Kineococcus sp. NBC_00420: one gene and its partner. The protein of the gene in region 1 interacts with the protein of each later gene in a pairwise test. Links are inferred from orthologs where the notes say so. Each region holds a gene or a part of one and is shown on either strand. Other genes may lie near its edges. The genes, in order: eno and rpe.

Region 1 (9,810 bases):
TGGCCAGCATCGACGAGGTCAAGGCCGACATGATGAAACCGGTGCCGATGGACCGCCTCATCTGCGGTGACGTCGGGTACGGCAAGACGGAGATCGCGCTGCGCGCCGCGTTCAAGGCCGTGCAGGACGGCAAGCAGGTCGCCGTCCTGGTGCCGACGACGCTGCTGGTGCAGCAGCACTTCAAGACCTTCGCCGAGCGCTTCGCCCAGTTCCCCGTCGTTGCGAAGCCGTTGTCGCGCTTCACCCCGGGCAAGGAGGCGAAGGAGACGATCGCCGGCCTGGCCGACGGTTCCGTCGACATCGTCATCGGTACCCACCGCCTGCTCAGCGGCGAGATCCAGTTCAAGGACCTCGGCCTCGTGGTGGTCGACGAGGAACAGCGCTTCGGCGTCGAGCACAAGGAGGCGTTGAAGACGTTGCGCACCAACGTCGACGTGCTGGCGATGAGCGCGACGCCGATCCCGCGCACGCTCGAGATGGCCGTGACGGGCATCCGCGAGATGTCGACGCTGGCGACCCCGCCGGAGGAACGCCACCCGGTCCTGACCTACGTCGGGGGCCAGGAGGAGAAGCAGATCACCGCGGCCATCAAGCGGGAACTCCTGCGCGAGGGCCAGGTGTTCTACGTCCACAACCGGGTGCAGTCCATCGAGCGCACCGCGGCCCGGCTGAAGGAGCTCGTCCCCGAGGCGCGGATCGCGACCGCGCACGGGCAGATGGGCGAGCACCGCCTCGAACAGGTCGTCGTCGACTTCTGGGAGAAGCGCTTCGACGTCCTGGTCTGCACGACGATCGTCGAGACCGGTCTCGACATCTCCAACGCGAACACGCTCATCGTGGAACGCGCGGACGCCATGGGTCTCTCCCAGCTGCACCAGCTGCGCGGCCGGGTCGGGCGCGGCCGGGAACGGGCCTACGCCTACTTCCTGTTCCCGCCGGAGAAGCCCCTCACCGAGACCGCGCACGACCGGCTCGCGACGATCGCCCAGCACACCGACCTCGGGTCGGGGATGGCGGTGGCGATGAAGGACCTCGAGATCCGCGGGGCCGGGAACATGCTCGGCGGTGAGCAGTCCGGGCACATCGCGGGGGTCGGTTTCGACCTCTACATGCGGATGGTGGCCGACGCCGTCGCCGACGCGCGCAACCAGGTGTCGGGGGCCGGGAGCGACGAGGAACCGGAACCCACCGAGGTCAAGATCGAGCTGCCCGTGGACGCACACGTGCCGCACGACTACGTGCCCTCGGAGCGGCTGCGTCTCGACGCCTACCGGCGGATGGCCGCGGCGAACTCCGACACCGACCTCGTCGAACTGCACGCGGAACTCGTCGACCGCTACGGCAACCCGCCGCAGCCGGTCCTCAACCTGTTCGAGGTGGCGAAGTTCCGCATCGCCGCCCGCAAGGCCGGGCTGCGCGAGGTGTCCCTGCAGGGCAAGCAGGTCCGGTTCGCGCCGATCGACCTGCCGGAGTCGCGCGAACTGCGCCTGAAGCGGCTCTACCCGGGGACGCTGCTCAAGCCCGCGTTGTCGGTGGCGCTGGTGCCGGCGCCGATGACCGCGCGGATCGGGGGCAAGCCGTTGCGCGACGCGGAGATGCTGACCTGGGCGACGGAGTTCGTGAACTCCGTGCTGCTGGACCAGCCGGCGGCGGTGGCGGCGGCCAACGCGCGCTGACCGGTCTAGGGCAGGAGGGCGGTCACGTCGATCGTCAACGAGGCGGGTCCGAAGGACAGCGGGACGGCGGCATCGCCGTCCCGCAGGACGCGATCGGCCCGGAAGACCCCGCTGTCGTCGAGGACGTGGACGCTGAGCGTGCGCTCCCGCGGGTCGACGATCCAGTAGTTCGGCAGCCCGGCCGCGGCGTACTTGGCCATCTTCAGCAGCAGGTCGTCGCTGCGGTTGGTCGAGAGCACCTCGACGACGAGTGCCGGAATATTGGTGAAGCGCTTCGTGCCCGTCTCGTCCTCACGAGCCCAGACCATGACGTCGGGGATGAATTCATCCCTCGCCGGCTTCCATGCCCAGGCGAAGATGGCGCGGTGGGTTGGCGGCAGCACCGCTCGCAGCATCACCACCAAGGCGAGGGAGATGTCCTGGTGGTCCAGGTCAGGGCTGGGCGTCACGATGGCGACTCCGTCGATGTACTCACGGCAGGGATCTTCCGGCAGGGCGTCGAACTGCTCCCACGACATGGGCTCGCCAGCAGGGAGTGGTGTGGCCACGGTCATCACGCTCGCCTCCTCAGGCCGTCGACACGAGTGTAGGTCGGCCACCTACCTCGGTGCACTCGTATCGTGCAGCCCATGAGCGAGACCCCGGCCGGATCCCGACTCCTCGACCTCGTCGCCGTCATGGACCGCCTCCGCTCGCCCGGCGGCTGCCCGTGGGACGCGCAGCAGACCCACGTGAGCCTGCTGAAGTACCTCGTCGAGGAGAGCTACGAGGTCGTCGACGCCGTCGAGAACGGGACGCGGGAGGAACTGCGGGACGAACTGGGGGACCTGCTGCTGCAGGTCGTCTTCCACGCCCGCGTCGCGCAGGAGTCCACCGACGAGCCGTTCGACATCGACGACGTCGCGGCGGCCATCGTCAGCAAGCTCGAACGCCGCCACCCGCACGTCTTCGCCGGCGAGGCCGTCGCCGAGGACCTGCAGGCGGGGTGGGACGCGATCAAGGCGACCGAGAAGGCGCGCGAGAGCGTGCTGGACGGCATCCCGTCGTCGCTGCCGGCGCTGGCCCGCGCCGACAAGGTCCTGGGGCGGCTCCAGCGCAACGGGCTGGACGAGACGGTCCCCGACGAGGGTGGGGACGAGGAGTCGTTCGGCCGGGAACTGCTGGACCTGGTCCGCCGCGCCCACGCGTCCGGGGTGGACCCGGAGGCGGCGCTGCGCACGGCCACCCGGCGGCTGGAGACGGCCGCACGGGCGGCCGAGCGCGCGCCGGCCTCTCGGTAGGGTCCCCGACGTGACGAACGTGCTGGCCATCGACATCGGCGGGACGAAGATCGCCGCAGGCCTCGTCGGGGACGACGGGACCGTGCGGCTGGATCGTGAGGTGCCCACCGACCAGACGAGCGCGAGCGCCGTCGCGTCGGCGCTGGAGGGCCTGGTCACCGACGTCCTGCGCTCGGCCCGGGAGCAGGGCCTCGAGGTGGCCGACGTCGTCGGCGTCGGGTCCGCCGGTCCCGTCGACACCGTGAGCGGCACCGTGCACCCCGTGAACATCGTCTCGTTGCGGGGTTTCCCGCTCGTCGAGCACGTCGCCCGGACCGCGTCGGACGTGCTGGGCCGCAGCGTCTCCGCCGCGCTGGCGCAGGACGGGCAGTGCTTCGCCGCGGCCGAGCAGTGGATCGGTGCCGCCGAGGGGTCGCGCTCGATGATGGGTGTCGTCGTGTCCACGGGCATCGGCGGCGGGATCGTCCTGGACGGCCGCATCCTGTCCGGCAAGACCGGCAACGCCGGGTTCATCAGCCACGTCGGGGTCGTCTTGGACGGGGAACTGCTGCCCGGCTCGGGCGCCCACGGGGTCGTGGAGTCCTACGCCAGCGGACCCGCGATGGTCCGCGCCGCCCTGGCCCGGGGCTGGCGCGCGGGCGAGCAGGTCGACGCGAAGGTCCTCACCACCGACGCCCGGGCCGGCGACCCGATCGCCGTCGACGTCATCGCCCGCGGGACCCGCGCCCTGGCGTCGGCGTTCCTGTCCACCGCGGCGCTCTTCGACCTCGAGGACGTCGTCGTCGGCGGGGGAGTGGCCTCGGCCGGTGACGTCCTGATGGAGCCGCTGCGCCGCGCCTACGCCGAGCTCGCCGTCTACCCGCACCTCGCCGACGTGCGGATCAGCGCGTCCGCGTTGCCCCGGATGTCCGGTCTCGTCGGGGCGGGTCGGCTGGGGTGGCAGACGCTCTCGCGGTGATCACCGTCCGAGCCACTAGGCTCGGACCGCAAAGCCCTGAACACGTCGTCGAGCATGTCGAGCATTACGAGGAGTGCGTGTGGCCACCATCGAGGCCGTCGGAGCCCGCGAGATCCTGGATTCGCGCGGAAACCCCACCGTCGAGGTCGAGGTCCTCCTCGACGACGGCACGTTCGCCCGGGCGGCGGTGCCGTCGGGCGCCTCCACCGGCGCCTACGAAGCCAACGAACGTCGGGACGGCGACAAGGGTCGCTACCTGGGCAAGGGCGTCGAGCAGGCCGTCGAAGCCGTCATCGAGGAGATCGGGCCGGCGCTCGTCGGTCACGACGCCCACGAGCAGCGGATCATCGACCGGGTCATGCTCGACCTGGACGGCACCCCCACCAAGAGCCGCCTCGGCGCGAACGCCATCCTCGGTGTCTCCCTCGCCGTCGCGAAGGCCGCCGCCTCGGCCGCGGACCTGCCGCTGTTCCGCTACCTCGGTGGCCCGAACGCGCACGTCCTGCCCGTGCCGATGATGAACATCGTCAACGGTGGTGCGCACGCCGACACCGGCGTCGCCATCCAGGAGTTCATGATCGCCCCGATCGGTGCGTCGTCCTTCCGCGAGGCGCTGCGCTGGGGTGCGGAGACCTACCACGCGCTCAAGGCCGTCCTCAAGGAGCGCGGTCTTTCGACCGGCCTGGGTGACGAGGGCGGCTTCGCCCCCGACCTGCCCAGCAACAAGGACGCCCTCGACCTGATCGTCGAGGCCATCGGCAAGGCCGGCTACACCGCCGGTTCCGACATCGCGCTCGCGCTCGACGTCGCCGCGACCGAGTTCTACGGCACGGACGGCTACGACTTCGAGGGCTCGAAGCGTTCCGCGGAGTGGATGACCGGCTACTACGAGGGCCTCGTGTCCGAGTACCCGCTGGTCTCCATCGAGGACCCGCTCTCCGAGGACGACTGGGACGGCTGGGTGCACATCAACAACGCCCTCGGCGGCAAGATCCAGCTCGTGGGCGACGACCTGTTCGTCACCAACCCGGAGCGTCTGCAGAAGGGCATCGACCTCGGCGCGGGGAACTCGATGCTGGTCAAGGTGAACCAGATCGGTTCGCTCACCGAGACCCTCGACGCCGTGGACCTGGCCCACCGCAACGGTTTCAGCACCATGATGAGCCACCGTTCGGGCGAGACCGAGGACACCACGATCGCCGACCTGGCCGTCGCCGTGGGCTCGGGTCAGATCAAGACCGGCGCCCCGGCCCGTTCCGAGCGCGTCGCCAAGTACAACCAGCTCCTGCGCATCGAGGAGGAGCTCGACGACGCCGCGGTCTACGCCGGCGCCAAGGCCTTCCCGCGCTCGGCCGCCTTCACCGGGCGCGCCTGACCGGATACCGGCAGGACACGGGAGAAGCTGGACCCATGGGTTCGCGACGACCGACTGCGCCTCGCGGCCCCCGCTCGGGCGGGACCGCGGGGCGCAGTGCTGCCTCCCGCCCCGGTCGGGGTCCGGGCAGCACCCGCCGCGCGGCCGGCGCCGCACCGGCCACCCGTCCCGCCGCCGCCGCCCGCGGTCGCAGCGGGGCCACGATGTCGGCGGCCGAGCGGCGGCGCACCCGCGGTCCGCGCGTCCTCGTGCTCTCCGTCGTCGCGCTGCTGCTCGCGATCTTCCTCGTGCCCAGCCTGCAGAAGTGGCTCGAGCAGCGGTCCGAGATCGGCCGGCTGAACGCGCAGATCTCCCAGCAGCAGACCGACCTCAGCGCCGCGCAGGCCCAGGAGCAGCGCTGGAAGGACGACGCCTACGTCATCACCCAGGCGCGCGAGCGGCTGCGGTTCGTGATGCCCGGCGAGGTCCCCTACGCCGTCGACGGTTCGACCGACGCCGACGAGGTACCACCGCAGCAGGCCGCGACGACGGTGCCGAAACCCTCCGCCGCCTGGTACGAGAACATCTGGGAGTCGTTGCGCCTGGCGGGCAACCCCGACAACGCCGCCCCGGTCAAGACGCCGGGACTCTCCGGCAGTTCCAGCTCCACCACCTCGAAGTGAGCCCGAAGTGAGATCGTCGTGACCGGTTCCACCCCCGCCACCCAGGCCGACCTGGACAGCATCGCCGAACGCCTGGGCCGGGTCCCGCGGGGAGTGGTCGCCATCGCCCACCGCTGCCGGTGCGGCCGCCCCGACGTCGTCGAGACCGCTCCGCGACTGCCCGACGGCACCCCGTTCCCCACGACGTACTACCTCGTCGACCCGACCGCCGCGGGTGCCATCAGCACCCTGGAGGCGGAGGGCGTCATGCGCGAGATGAGCGAGCAGCTCGCCGCCGACCCCGACCTCGCCACCGCCTACGCCGCCGCCCACGAGGACTACCTGCGCCGCCGTGCCGCTCTCGGCGACGCCGACGTCCCGGAGATCGAGGGCATCTCCGCCGGGGGGATGCCCTCGCGGGTGAAGTGCCTGCACGCCCTCGTCGGGCACGCCCTGGCCGCCGGCCCGGGGGTGAACCCGTTCGGGGACCAGACCCTGCAACGCCTCGCCGCCGACGGTGGCTGGCCCGCCGTCTGCCCGCACGGGCCGATCGCGTGAGCCGCCGCGTCGCCGCGATCGACTGCGGGACGAACTCGTTGCGCCTGCTCATCGCGGACATCGCCGAGCAGGGGTCCAGCGTGGAGCTCGAGCGCACGATGGAGGTCGTCCGCCTCGGCCAGGGCGTCGACCGGACCGGCGCGTTCGCCCCGGAAGCGTTGCAGCGCACGTTCTCCGCCGTCGACCGCGCCGCGGCGCTGATCGCGCGGCACCGGCCGGGGGCGATCCGCTTCGTCGCGACGTCCGCGTCGAGGGACGTCTCCAACCGCGACGAGTTCTTCGCCGGGATCCACGCCCGCCTGGGTGTCGAGCCCGACGTCGTCACCGGGGACGAGGAGGCCGCGCTGAGCTTCGCCGGGGCCACCCGTGAACTCGGCGACGACGGCGCTCCCTTCCTCGTCGTCGACCTCGGCGGGGGGTCGACGGAACTCGTCCTCGGGGCCCGTGACGTCGAGGCGGCCCGCTCGCTCGACATCGGCTCGGTCCGGATGACCGAGCGGCACCTGCACGACGACCCGGCCTCGCCCGGGCAGATCGCCGCGGCCCGCGCGGACGTCGACGCGGCCCTCGCCGCCTGCGACGTCCCGCTGGCCCGGGCCCGCACCCTCGTCGGCGTGGCCGGCTCGATCACCACGATCACCGCCGCCGCGATGGAGCTCGCCGAGTACGTTCCCGGTGTCCTGCACGGGGTCCGGCTCCCGCTCGACCAGGTCCGTGCGGCCTGCGACCGGCTGCTGCACGCGACCCGCGCCGAACGCGCCGCGATGCCCTTCGTCCACCCCGGTCGCGTCGACGTCATCGGCGCCGGCGCGCTGGTCTGGCGCACGGTCCTCGACCGTGTCGAGGCCGAGGCCGGGATCACCGAGGTCGTCACCTCCGAGCACGACATCCTCGACGGGATCGCCGTCGCCCTCGCAGGCCCCTAGCCGTACTCAGCCGGGAGGGGTCGGCAGCAACTCCCTCAGCTCGTCGGGGAGCGCGCTCTGCAGGCGCCGCGGCGCGGTGCGGCGCCAGGCCTCCAGCACGACGGAGTGCAGCTCGGTCGGGTCCGCGCTCGCCAGCGTCACCTCCACCCAGCCGAAGCGGCCGACGTGCGAGGCGACCCGGTAGGTCTCCGCGTCACCGGCGATGAGCTCGGCCTGGTCGGGTTTCGAGGCCTTGACGGAGGCGACGCCGTCCTCGGCGCGGAGGATGACGAAGATCTTCGTCCGCACCCGGAACGTCGCCGCGCCCCACGTCTCCTCCTCGACGGCCTCGGGCAGCTCCAAAGCCCAGCCGCGCAGGGTGTCGCTCGTCACCACGCGCAACAGCCAATCGCAGATCTGGCAGGGTGGGAAGCATGAGCACCGTGAGCGCAACGACCACCCGACGGATCGACGCGCCCGCCGAGCGCGTCCTCGCCGCGCTGGCCGACTACCGCGGTACGCGTCCCCGGTTGCTGCCCGAGCAGTTCACCGACTACGAGGTCGTCGAGGGCGGGGAGGGACCGGGCACCCAGGTCCGCTGGAAGCTGCACGCGACCAAGAAGCGCGTCCGCGACGTCCTGGCCGTCGTCTCCTCCACCGACCGCCACGCCCTCGTCGAGAGCGACGAGAACTCCTCGATGGTCACGACGTGGCGCGTGGAGACCGACGGTCCCGACGCCTCCGAGGTCGTCGTGACCAGTGAGTGGCGCGGGGCGAGCGGCATCGGTGGATTCTTCGAGCGTACCTTCGCGCCGCGCGGACTGGACCGGATCTACGGTGAACTCCTCGACAACCTCGCCGACGCCGTCGCCCGCTGAGCACCCCGCGACGGGTCGCCCCTTCCCCTCGCCCGTCCCGCCGGGGAGCGGCTGGCCGGGGGACCCCTCGGCCCCCGACACCCCGGTCGCGCACGACGCGGCGCAGGTGCGGGCGCTCGCCGTCACCGACCTCGCCGTCACCGACCTCACCGTCGCCGACCTCGTGGGGCGGGCCTGCGTCTGCCGGGCCTGCCCGCGGCTGGTGACCTGGCGCGAGGACGTCGCCCGGGAGAAGCGCCGCGCCTACCGCGACCAGCCGTACTGGGGTCGACCCGTCCCCAGCCTCGGCGTGGACGACCCCCGGGTGCTCGTCGTCGGCCTGGCCCCGGCGGCGCACGGCGGGAACCGCACCGGCCGGATGTTCACCGGTGACCGTTCGGGGGACTGGATCATCGCCGCGCTGCACCGCGCGGGTCTCGCGAACCAGCCCACGTCCGTGGACGCCGCGGACGGACTCGCACTGCAGCGCACCCGGATCGTCGCGCCCGTGCGGTGCGCCCCACCGGACAACAAGCCCACCACGACGGAACGCAACACCTGCGCGGGCTGGCTGGACGCGGAGCTGGACCTCGTGACCCCGAGCGTGCGGGTGCTGCTCGTGCTGGGCGCGTTCGCGTGGGCGTCCGCGCTCGGGTCGGCCCGCCGCAACGGGTGGGTGGTGCCCCGGCCGCAGCCGAGGTTCGGGCACGGCGCCGAGGCCGTCCTGCAGGGCCCGCACGGTCCGGTGCACCTCCTCGCCAGCTACCACGTGAGCCAGCAGAACACCTCGACGGGGCGCCTCACCGTCGCGATGCTCGACGACGTCGTCGGACGCGCGGCGCAGCTGGGAGGTTAGGGTGCACTCCGTGCCGAAGTCCCCGACCCGCGTCCTCGTCGTGGGGGGTGGCTACGTCGGGCTCAACGCGACGCTGCGGCTGCTGCACCGGCTGCGCCCGGGCGAGGCGGAGATCACCCTCGTCGACCCGCGCGGCTACATGACCTACCACCCGTTCCTGCCGGAGGCCGCGGCCGGCTCCATCGACGCCCGCAACGTCGTGGTCTCGTTGCGCCGCACGTTGTCGCACGTCGGGGGCGGGGCCGAGGTGGTCGCCGCCGACGTCGTGAAGATCGCCCACGGCGACCGCACCGCCCGCATCCGCTGCGCCGACGGCGCCGAACGCGACCTCGACTACGACGTGCTGGTCATGGCCCCGGGATCGGTCTCGCGCACCCTGCCGATCCCGGGCCTCGCCGAGCAGGCGATCGGGTTCAAGACCGTCGAGGAGGCCGTCCACCTGCGCAACCGGGTGCTCGCGCAGCTCGACCTCGCGGAGGCGAGCACCGAGGCGGACGGGCGACGTCGCGCGTTGACGTTCGTGTTCGTCGGGGGTGGCTACGCGGGGATCGAGGCCATCGCCGAGCTCGAGGACATGGCCCGCTACGCGACCCGCCTGCACCGCACGATCCGCCCCGCCGACCTGCGGTTCGTCCTCGTCGAGGCCACCGACCGGATCCTGCCCGAGGTCGGGTCGCGCCTGGGCCGCTACGCCGTCGACGTGC
Region 2 (9,716 bases), 3.7 Mb from region 1 along the record:
ACGTCGGCGATCCCGAGGGCGACGGCCGTCTCCACAGCCCCGTCGAGGTGCACGATGTCGGCGGTCACGCCGTGCTCGGCGAGGTGCTTGCCCAGCAGGCCGGAGTAGCTGGTCGCGATGCGGCGGCCCTGCAGGTCGCTCACACCCTCGGCGACCCCGGGGCGGCCGGCGAAGCGGAAGGTGCTGCGGGCGAACTCCAGCGGCAGGATCTCCGACGCCGGAGCGTGGGAGTCCAGCAGCAGGTCACGACCGGTGATGCCGACGTCGAGGGTCCCCGAGCCGACGTAGAGCGCGATGTCGCGCGGGCGCAGGAAGACGAACTGCGCGGAGTTGTCCGGGTCGTCGAGGATGAGTTCCTTCGCCTCGCGGCGCTGGTTGTAGCCGGCCTCGCGCAGCATGGCGCTGGCGGCCTCGGCGAGAGAACCCTTGTTGGGGACGGCGATGCGCAGCATGGTGGGTTCCTCAGAGGTGGGCGTAGACGTCGTCGAGGGTCAGTCCGCGGGAGATCATCAGCACCTGCAGGTGGTACAGCAGCTGCGAGATCTCCTCGGCCGTCCGTTCCCCGGACTCGTGCTCCGCAGCCATCCACACCTCGGCCGCCTCCTCGACGACCTTCTTGCCGATGGCATGGACCCCGGCGTCCAGTTCCAGCACCGTCCCCGACCCAGCGGGTCGGGTCAGCGCCTTGTCGCTCAGCTCGGCGAACAGGGCGTCGAAGGTCTTCACGTGCACGGAGTCTAGGTGGTGGCGCCCCACTCTCCCGCCACCCCCTGGCGGAGTCGGCCGGGTGGGATCGTTGCCTCCCCGAGGACCCCCAGCGACCTCGGGGAGGCAACGATCCCACCTCGCGATCCCACCCGGTGCGGTCAGCCCTTCGGGAGGGGCGCGACGTCGCGCAGGGCGACGACGGTCTCCAGGGCGGCGAGGACGGCTTCGGCGCCCTTGTCCTCGCGCGAGCCGCGCAGGCCGGCGCGGTGCAGCGCCTGCGCCTCGGTGTCGACGGTCAGCACCCCGAAGCCGATCGGGACGCCGGTGGTCACCGCGACCTGGGTCAGCCCCGAGGTCGCCGCGTCGCAGACGTACTCGAAGTGGGGGGTGCCACCGCGGATGACGACGCCGAGGCAGACGACGGCGTCGTAGCCCGCCCGGGCGAGGCGGGAGGCGGCGACGGGCAGCTCGAACGCGCCGGGCACCCGCACCTCGGTGACGTCGGTGACGCCCGACGTCTCCAGCGCGCGGCGCGCCCCGGCGACGAGGCCGTCCATGGTCTCGGTGTGCCACCGGGCGGCGACGACCGCGATCCGCAGCCCGCTCCCGTCGACGGTGATCTCCGGACTTCCGTCCCCGCTCATCTGTGCTCTCCCTCGGGTGCAGCTGCGGTCAGGTGAGCCCGCAGATCGGCGATCGTCAGCACGGGCAGGTCGTACTCCTCACCCAGAGCGACGATCTGGTCCCAGCGTGACATCGATCCGTCGTCTTCGACGAGCTCCGAGATGAGCGCGACCGGCGCGAGCCCCGCGAGCCGGCAGAGGTCGACGGCGGCCTCGGTGTGTCCGGGCCGTTCCCGCACCCCACCGGGACGGGCCCGCAGCGGGAAGACGTGCCCGGGTCGGATCAGGTCCGAGGGGGCCGAGGACGGGTCGGCGAGGACGCGCGCGGTGCGGGCCCGGTCGGCGGCGGAGATGCCGGTCGTGACGCCGGCCGCCGCGTCGCAGCTGACGGTGTAGTCGGTGCGGTAGGAGTCCTCGTTGCGCTCGACCATCCGCGGCAGCCCGAGGGCGTCGGCGCGCTCCGCGGGCATGGGCGCGCAGAGCATCCCGGAGGTGTGCCGCACGGTCCAGCCGACCCACTCGGGGGTGGCGTGCTCCGCGGCGAGGATCACGTCGCCCTCGTTCTCGCGGTCGGCGGCGTCGCTCACCAGGACGGGTCTCCCCGCCCGCAGCGCATCGAGGGCCGCGGCGATGGTCTGGTCGAGACCCACCGTCGGGGCGTTCACGCGGACACCTGCGCGGAGCGGTCGAAGGCGTTGAGGCGCTCGACGTACTTCGCCAGCACGTCCACCTCGAGGTTGACGGTGGCGCCGACCGGTTTGCGACCCAGGGTCGTGAGGTCCAGCGTCGTGGGGATCAGCGAGACCTCCAGCCACGGTTCGCGCTCCTCGACGGGGCTCACCCCGGACACGGTCAGGGAGGTCCCGTCGAGGGTGATGGACCCCTTCTCCACGACGTAGCGGGCGAGGTCGGTCGGGATCGCGACCCGCACGACCTCCCACGCCTCCCCCGGCGTCCGCACGGCGATGGTGCCGGTGCCGTCGACGTGGCCCTGGACGATGTGCCCGCCGAGGCGGCCGTGGGCGGCCATCGCCCGTTCCAGGTTCACCCGCCGTCCCGCGGCGACGTCGTGCAACGAGCTGCGCACCAACGACTCCTGCATCACGTCGACGGTGAACGTCCCCGGTTCGGGCTGGTCGACGACGGTCAGGCACACCCCGTCCACCGCGATCGACGCCCCGTGCACGGCGTCGGACACGACCAGCGGACCGCGCACGGTCAGCCTCGCCGACTCCGCGCCGAACTCCACGGCGACGACCTCGCCGATCTCCTCAACGATCCCGGTGAACACCGAAGGCCTCCTGCAACTCGTGGCTGGTCTGGCTGGGCTGGAACTGCGGTGGGACGTCACGGCCGAGCGGCCGGGCGACGATGCGGACGTCGTCGCCGACCAGGTCGACGGAGGTGGTCCGCAGGCGGGCGATGTCGGGCATCCCCCGGATCCCGAGGTCGCCGACGGCAGCGGGACCGGCGCCGAGCAGGGCGGGGGCGAGGTAGCAGACGACCTCGTCGACGAGACCGGCCGCGAGGAACGCGGCCGCGAGCGCCGGGCCGCCCTCGAGCAGGACGGTCCGGACCTCGCGGGCGGCGAGTTCGGCGAGGACGACGTGGGGGTCGCGGGTGCGGACGTGCAGCAGGTCCGCGTCCCCGTCGAGGAGTCGTGCTCCGGGCGGCAGGTCGCGCAGTCCCGCGACGACCCGCAGCGGCTGCGGTCCGCGGACGACGCCGTCGCGCCGGACGGTGAGCGAGGGGTCGTCGGTGAGCGCCGTCCCGGTCCCGATGAGGACGGCGTCGTGCTCGGCCCGCAGCCGGTGCACGTCGGCCCGGGCCGGGGCGGAGGTGATCCAGCGGCTGCTCCCGTCGGCGGCGGCGGAGCGCCCGTCGAGGGTCGAGGCCCACTTCCACGTCACCCACGGTCCGCCGCGGCCGACGGCGGTGGCCCAGCGTTCGTTGAGGGCCCGGGACTCCTCCCCCAGCAGACCGACCTCGACGTCGACGCCGTGCGCGGCGAGTTCGGCGATGCCGCCGGCGGCGTGCGGGTTGGGGTCGGGGGTCGCGACGACGACGCGGGTGACCCCGGCGTCGAGCAGGGCCCGGCTGCACGGCCCGGTGCGCCCGGTGTGGTTGCACGGTTCCAGGGTGACGATCGCGGTCGCCCCGGCGGCGGAGGTGGTGAGGGCCTGCAGGGCGACGACTTCGGCGTGCGGAGCGCCCGCCCCGTGGTGGTACCCCTCGGCCAGGGTCGTGCCGTCGGGGGCGAGGATGACGCACCCGACGCGGGGGTTGGGTCCGTGCGTGGGTCCGCGTGCGGCGAGCTCGAGGGCGCGTCGCATCGCGGCGAGTTCTGCTGCTGGTGCCACCACCGGTTCCTGCCTCTCGGACGGTCCGACGAACGGACCCCGGAGGGGGTGCACACAGGGGGGCGACGACGGGTCGGCGACGGCGCAGCCCCGGAGGGGTGCACCGCAGCGGACCGTCGACTCGGGCGTCGTCGGAGGGGCCGGCACGCGCGTCAGCAGAGGACGGCGACGACGGCTCGCACCGACGACACCGCGCGCTGCCTCCCATCCGGACTCTCACCGTCGGCCCCGGAGTTCCACCGGATCAACCACCTGCCGAAGCAGGGGCTCGCGGACTGTCACCGCCGGCTCGGACTTCCACCGACCCCGGAGCACGCGTGTCGTGCGGTCTAGCTGTTGGTACTGCTGGCGGCAGTGTGCCACGCGCACCCGGTCAGTGCCTGCAGGCCCCGGCGGCGAGGTTCCTGAGGGTCCCGATCGCGGCGGCCGCGTCCTGCGCCCCGTAGACCGCGGACCCGGCGACGAAGACGTCGGCGCCGGCGTCGGCGGCCCGTTCGATCGTGTCCGCGGAGACCCCGCCGTCGACCTGCAGCCGGACGTCGAGGTCACCGATCGCGGCCCGTGCGCGGCGGACCTTCGGCAGGGTGACGTCGAGGAAGCTCTGCCCGCCGAAGCCGGGTTCGACGGTCATGACGAGGATCATGTCGAACTCGCCGAGGAGGTCGACGAAGGGCTCGATCGGCGTCGAGGGCCGCAGCGCGATCCCCGCGCGACCGCCCGCCGCGCGGATCTCGCGGGCCAGCTTCACGGGGGCGATCGCGGCCTCGGCGTGGAAGGTGACCCCCGCCGCGCCGGCCTCGGCGTAGGCCGGTGCCCAGCGGTCCGGGGCCTCGATCATCAGGTGGCAGTCCAGCGGGATCGGCGAGACCCGTTGCAGCGCTTCGACGATGGGCAGCCCGAGGGTCAGGTTGGGCACGAAGTGGCCGTCCATGACGTCGACGTGCGCCGCGTCGGCGGTGGAGATCCGCTGCAGTTCCGCCTCGAGGTTGGCGAAGTCCGCGGACAGGATGCTGGGGTTGATCTGCACGGTGCTCGACACCCGCCGAGGGTAGCCGTCGCGCTCGGGATCGTTGCCTCCCCGGTGTCGTCCAGCGGGACCGGGGAGGCAACGATCCCCCCGCGTCAGCGGCGGACGACGTCGCGCGGCGCGAGGTCGTGGACGGAGCCGATGCCCATCTGACGCAGGGTGGTGACGAACTCCGCCTGGTAGGTCGCGAGCACCGCGGCGACCCCGTCGGCCCCGTCGGCGGCCAGACCCCACATGACCGGGCGGCCGATGTGGACGGCCTTGGCGCCCAGGGCGATCGCCGCGGCGGCCTGGGCTCCGCCGCGGATGCCGGAGTCGACGTGCACCTCGGCCTCGGACCCCACCTCGGCGAGGATCTCGGGCAGCGCGTACGCGGAGGTGACGGAGTTGCCGAGGCGGCGACCGCCGTGGGTGGAGACGATGATCCCGTCGGCCCCGGCGTCGACGCAGCGGCGGGCGTCGCGGGCGGTCAGCACGCCCTTGCAGAGCACCGGGAGGCCCGAGGTCTCGGCGAGCCAGCCGATGGTGTCGGGGGTCAGGTCGAGGGCCATGTCGGTGTCGGCGCCGAAGCGGTCGAGCTCGTCCGCGGTGAGGTTCGCGGTGCGGTTCTTGCGCGGGCCGGCGGGCCAGTTGCGCGGGTCGATCGCGGGGATCTCCCGGCCGATCGGGGTGGTGTCGACGGTGAGGATGAGGGCCCCGGCCCCGGCCTCGGCGGCGCGCTGGACGAGCAGGCGCGTCGCCTCGCGGTTGCGCGCGACGTAGACCTGGTACCACCAGGGCGCGCCCTGGGCGGCGATGTCGGAGAACGTCGCGCCGGTGTTGGTGGAGACCCCGAGCAGGGTCCCGGCCTTGGCCGCCCCCTGGGCGGTCAGCACCTCGCCCTCGGGGCGGGCACCGACCTGCTGGGCCATGGGGGCCACCAGGATCGGGGCCGCGACCGGCGTCCCGAGGACCTGGGTGGCGGTGCTCTGGATCGACGCGTCGCGCAGGACGCTGGGCCGCAGCCGCAGCGCGTTCCAGTCGGCGATCCCCTCGCGTCCGCAGGAACCGTCGCCGGCGTAGGAGTGGTAGTACTCCGACACGTAGTCCGGCAGCACGGCGTCGGCGCGGTGGGCGAGGTCTTCGATCCAGGTCACGGAACTCATCCTCGCCCACCGGCGCTCACGGGTGTGACCGCTCCCGGCGATCCGGGAGCGAAGTCACCGGTTCGGCGTCACTAGTTCAGCGGTCGGGTGCCCTCGGGGATGCCGCCACCGGCGTAGATCCCGCGGGCCGCGTCCTGCAGGGCGGTCAGCGCGACCCGCTGGGTCAGCGGACCGTAGGTGATGCGTGCGACGCCCAGCTCCGCGAGGCGGGCCTGGTCCGGCAGGCTCGGGAAGCCGATGACCGACAGCTTCTGCGGGCCGAAGGCACCCACGAGCCGGGTCACGGTGTCCTCGTCGAGCATGCCGGGCACGAAGACGGTGGTGGCCCCGGCGGCGAGGTAGGCCCGGCCGCGTTCGATGGCGTCGGCCAGGACGACGTCGGCGGGTCGGTCGCCGCCCTTGGCGAACGCGTCGGTGCGGGCGTTGAGGACGAACGGGACACCCTCGGCCTCACCGGCAGCGATGATCGCCTCGACGTTGGCGACGGAGTCGGCCAGCGGTCGCAGCTGGTCCTCGACGTTGGCGCCGACGACGCCCACGCCGATGGCCTTGCGGACGGTCTCCCCCGCGTTGCCGTAGCCGCCGTCGAGGTCGGCGGAGACGGGCAGGTCACCGGCGGCGACGACGATGCGCTCGACGAGCGAGAGCGCGAGGTCGAGCGGGATCTGCTCGCCGTCGCCGTAGCCGAAGGTGGCGGCGATGGAGTGGCCGGCGGTGGCCAGCGCCTTCGTCTGCGGTTCACCCGCGACGACGGTGGCGGAGACCGCGTCCCAGACGTTGACCAGGACGAGGAGTTCGGGGTCGGCGTGCAGCTGCCGCAGTCGTGCGGCCTTCTCGGCGAAGTTCACCCCCGAAACCTCCCACGCCCCCGCCGCCCGGGCGCACCGGCCCCGCCCCCCGTCGGGTGGGATCAGCCCACGCGGCGCAACAGCGCGACGTGCATGGCGTCCGTCCCGTGCGTGTGCGGCCACAACTGCACGGCCTGACCCGCTGCAGCGGAAGGCATCCCGGGGACGACCCGCTCGAGGACGGCGGGGGTGTCCACCCGTTCGACGAGGACCCCGCGCTTCTTCGCGGCCTTCACCGCGTCGTCGACGACGAGCCGGGTCTCGCTCAGCACCGGCGAGCACGTCGCGTAGGCGACGACCCCGCCGGGACGGACCGCGTCCAGCGCCGAGGCCAGCAACTCGCGCTGCAGCGGACCGAGCTCGCCGAGGTCCGCGGGCGTCCGGCGCCAGCGGGCCTCCGGGCGGCGGCGCAGGGCCCCGAGGCCCGTGCAGGGCGCGTCGACGAGCACCCGGTCGTAGCTCGCGGGTTCCTCGGCCCCGACGGTGCGCCCGTCGCCGACCCGGACCTCGACCTCGCCGGGAATCGCGGTGAGGGCCTGGCGCACCAGGTCGGCGCGGTGCGGGGCGAGCTCGACCGCGGTCAGCGAGGCCCCCCGCCCGGCGGCCGTCGCGGCCAACAGGGCCGCCTTGCCGCCCGGTCCGGCGCACAGGTCGAGCCAGCGCTCGTCGCGACCCTCGAGGTCCGCGGCGGCGAGCACCAGGGCGACGATCTGCGACCCCTCGTCCTGCACCCGGGCCCGTCCGCCGCGCACCGAGGGCAACTTGCCCGGGTCGCCGTGCACGAGCTGGACCGCCGTCGGCGCCCAACGGCCGGGGACGACCTCGAGGAAGGACGCCTTACCCACGAGGTCCTCGGGTTCGGACAACCCCGGCAGGGCGGCCACGGCGACCTGGGCGGGGGTGTTGTCGGCGGTGAGCAGGTCCTCCAGCTCGCCCGCCTCGTGCCCGTGCGCCTTCAACGCCTCGCGCAGGCTGCGCACGATCCACTGCGGGTGGGAGTAGCGCAGCGCGAGGTCGTCGTCCTCACGACCGGTGCTCGCGACCTCCGCGATCCAGGCGTCGAGGTCACGGCCGGCGGCGCTGCGCAGCACCGCGTTGATCAGGCCGGACGGGCCACCACCGACGACGTTGCGCGCGAGGGCGACGGAGGTCGCGACGGCGGCGTGGTCGGGGACCCGCATGGCCAGCAGCTGGTGCAGGCCCATCCGCAGGATGTCCAGGACCCCGGCGTCGAGCTCGGCGAAGGGGCGGTCGACGAGCGTGGCGAGCAGCGCGTCGTAGGTGCCCTGACCGCGCAGGACGCCGTAGGCGAGTTCCGTCGCGAACGCGGCGTCGCGGCCGTTCAACTTCCTGGCGCGCAACAGCTTCGGCAGCACGAGGTTGGCGTAGGCATCGTCCCCGGACACCGCGCGCAGCACCTCGTAGGCGACCTTGCGCGACTCGTCGACGCGGGTGAAGCGGTCCTGCTTGACCCCGGTGCGCGGGGTCCGCTGCTGACCTGTTCCCAGTTTCGGTCCGGTCACGAGAACTCCTCTTCCGGCTCCGGCCGGATCCCACGCGCCCAGTCGGTCGCGTTCATCGCCTTCTTGCCCGCGGGCTGGACGGTGCCCAGCGCCACGCAGCCCTGGGCAGAACCCACCAGGACCCGTTTCCTCTCCACCACGATGCGCCCCGCGGGTACGTCCTCCGGGCCCGGGACGAGCGGGCCGACCTTGACGCGTTCGCCGCGGAACGCCGTCCACGCGCCCGGTTCGGGGGTGCAGCCGCGGACCCGGCGGTCGATCTCGACGGCGCTCGCCGTCCAGTCGATCCGGGCCTCCTCGACGCTGATCTTCGGCGCCAGCGACACCCCTTCAGCGGGCTGCGGGAGGGCGTGGGCGGTGCCGTCCTCGATCGCGTCGAGCACGCCGACCAGCAACGCGGCCCCGCGCACCGCGAACCGGGACAGCAGGTCCCCCGACGTGTCGGTCGGGCCGACGGGATCCGCGAACGAGGCGTAGACCGGACCGGTGTCCAGCCCCTCCTCGAGCCGGAAGACGCAGGCGCCGCTGACGTCGTCACCGTTCATCACCGCACGCTGCACGGGCGCCGCTCCGCGCCAGGCGGGCAGCAGCGAGAAGTGCAGGTTCAGCCAGCCGAAGCGCGGGACGTCCAGTGCCGCGCGCGGCACCAGGGCCCCGTAGGCGACGACCGGGCAGGCGTCCGGCGCCAGCTCGCGCAGCTGGGCCAGGAACTCCTCACCGCGCGGCTTCACCGGTTGCAGGAGCGGGAGTCCCACCTCGCGGGCCCGCAGCGCCACGGGCGAGGCGGCGTGGCGACGGCCGCGACCAGCGGCCGCGTCGGGACGGGTCAGGACGGCGACGACCTCGTGCCGGCTGGCGAGCAGCGCGTCGAGGGCGGGGACGGCGACGTCGGGGGTTCCGGCGACGACGAGGCGCACTACCTCGCCTGACCGAAGGTGTCGTGCGGGGAGACCTTGATCTGGGGGGTCTCCAGGCCCAGCCACTCGGCCTCGCGCACGGCCTTCAACGCCAGCTTGCGCTGCGGTTTGTCGAGGCGGTCGATGAAGAGGATGCCGTCGAGGTGGTCGGTCTCGTGCTGGATGGCCCGCGCCTTGAACTCCGAGCCGGAGATCGTGACCGGTTCACCGTGCATGTCGAAGCCCTTGGCCACCACGTGCAGGGAACGCCGGGTGTCGGCGACGATCCCGGGGAACGAGAGGCAGCCCTCGTCACCCTCCTGGCACTCCTCGGAGAGGTCGAGGACGGGGTTGATGAGGTGCCCGATCTCGTCGTCGGCGTTGTAGGTGAACACGCGCAGCGACACCCCGAGCTGCGGGGCGGCGAGCCCCGCCCCGGGGGCGGCGAGCATCGTCTCCTCGAGGTCCTTGACGAGCTGCCGCAGCTCCTTGTCGAAGGTGGTGACCTCCTCCGCGCGCTGGCGGAGGACGGGGTCCCCGAAGAGTCGGATGGGCTGGATCGCCACGAGGCTCCCTGGAAGTGGAA

The links.
Region 2: the proteins of eno (region 1) and rpe interact in binary tests that used the Escherichia coli proteins (3 or more experiments, as listed by UniProt). The link is inferred for Kineococcus sp. NBC_00420 from one-to-one orthologs.

The regions. Positions count from the first base shown.
Region 1 is NZ_CP107930.1:1,439,081-1,448,890, reverse strand. Bases 3,256-6,141 are described here. They hold eno (phosphopyruvate hydratase), read left to right. Parts: upstream 3,256-3,993; coding sequence 3,994-5,289; downstream 5,290-6,141. Other genes in these bases: OG218_RS07000 (DUF501 domain-containing protein), read left to right, coding at 5,970-6,141; OG218_RS07005 (FtsB family cell division protein), read left to right, coding at 5,325-5,951; OG218_RS07015 (ROK family protein), read left to right, coding at 3,256-3,914. Also shown: mfd (transcription-repair coupling factor), read left to right, coding at 1-1,676; OG218_RS07025 (Uma2 family endonuclease), read right to left, coding at 1,682-2,224; OG218_RS07020 (MazG family protein), read left to right, coding at 2,306-2,956; more of OG218_RS07015, read left to right, coding at 2,967-3,255; more of OG218_RS07000, read left to right, coding at 6,142-6,488; OG218_RS06995 (Ppx/GppA phosphatase family protein), read left to right, coding at 6,485-7,414; OG218_RS06990 (MmcQ/YjbR family DNA-binding protein), read right to left, coding at 7,421-7,789; OG218_RS06985 (SRPBCC family protein), read left to right, coding at 7,828-8,271; OG218_RS06980 (uracil-DNA glycosylase), read left to right, coding at 8,231-9,106; OG218_RS06975 (NAD(P)/FAD-dependent oxidoreductase), read left to right, coding at 9,108-9,810. UniProt on the Escherichia coli protein: Catalyzes the reversible conversion of 2-phosphoglycerate (2-PG) into phosphoenolpyruvate (PEP). It is essential for the degradation of carbohydrates via glycolysis.
Region 2 is NZ_CP107930.1:5,123,414-5,133,129, reverse strand. The notes cover bases 2,898-5,689. They hold rpe (ribulose-phosphate 3-epimerase), read right to left. Parts: upstream 4,731-5,689; coding sequence 4,065-4,730; downstream 2,898-4,064. Other genes in these bases: OG218_RS25050 (alpha-hydroxy acid oxidase), read right to left, coding at 4,814-5,689; ribD (bifunctional diaminohydroxyphosphoribosylaminopyrimidine deaminase/5-amino-6-(5-phosphoribosylamino)uracil reductase RibD), read right to left, coding at 2,898-3,691. In the rest of the region: hisG (ATP phosphoribosyltransferase), read right to left, coding at 1-452; OG218_RS25080 (phosphoribosyl-ATP diphosphatase), read right to left, coding at 463-726; ribH (6,7-dimethyl-8-ribityllumazine synthase), read right to left, coding at 867-1,352; OG218_RS25065 (riboflavin synthase), read right to left, coding at 1,993-2,622; more of ribD, read right to left, coding at 2,603-2,897; more of OG218_RS25050, read right to left, coding at 5,690-5,854; OG218_RS25045 (isocitrate lyase/PEP mutase family protein), read right to left, coding at 5,935-6,711; OG218_RS25040 (RsmB/NOP family class I SAM-dependent RNA methyltransferase), read right to left, coding at 6,774-8,234; fmt (methionyl-tRNA formyltransferase), read right to left, coding at 8,231-9,151; def (peptide deformylase), read right to left, coding at 9,151-9,696. UniProt on the Escherichia coli protein: Catalyzes the reversible epimerization of D-ribulose 5-phosphate to D-xylulose 5-phosphate.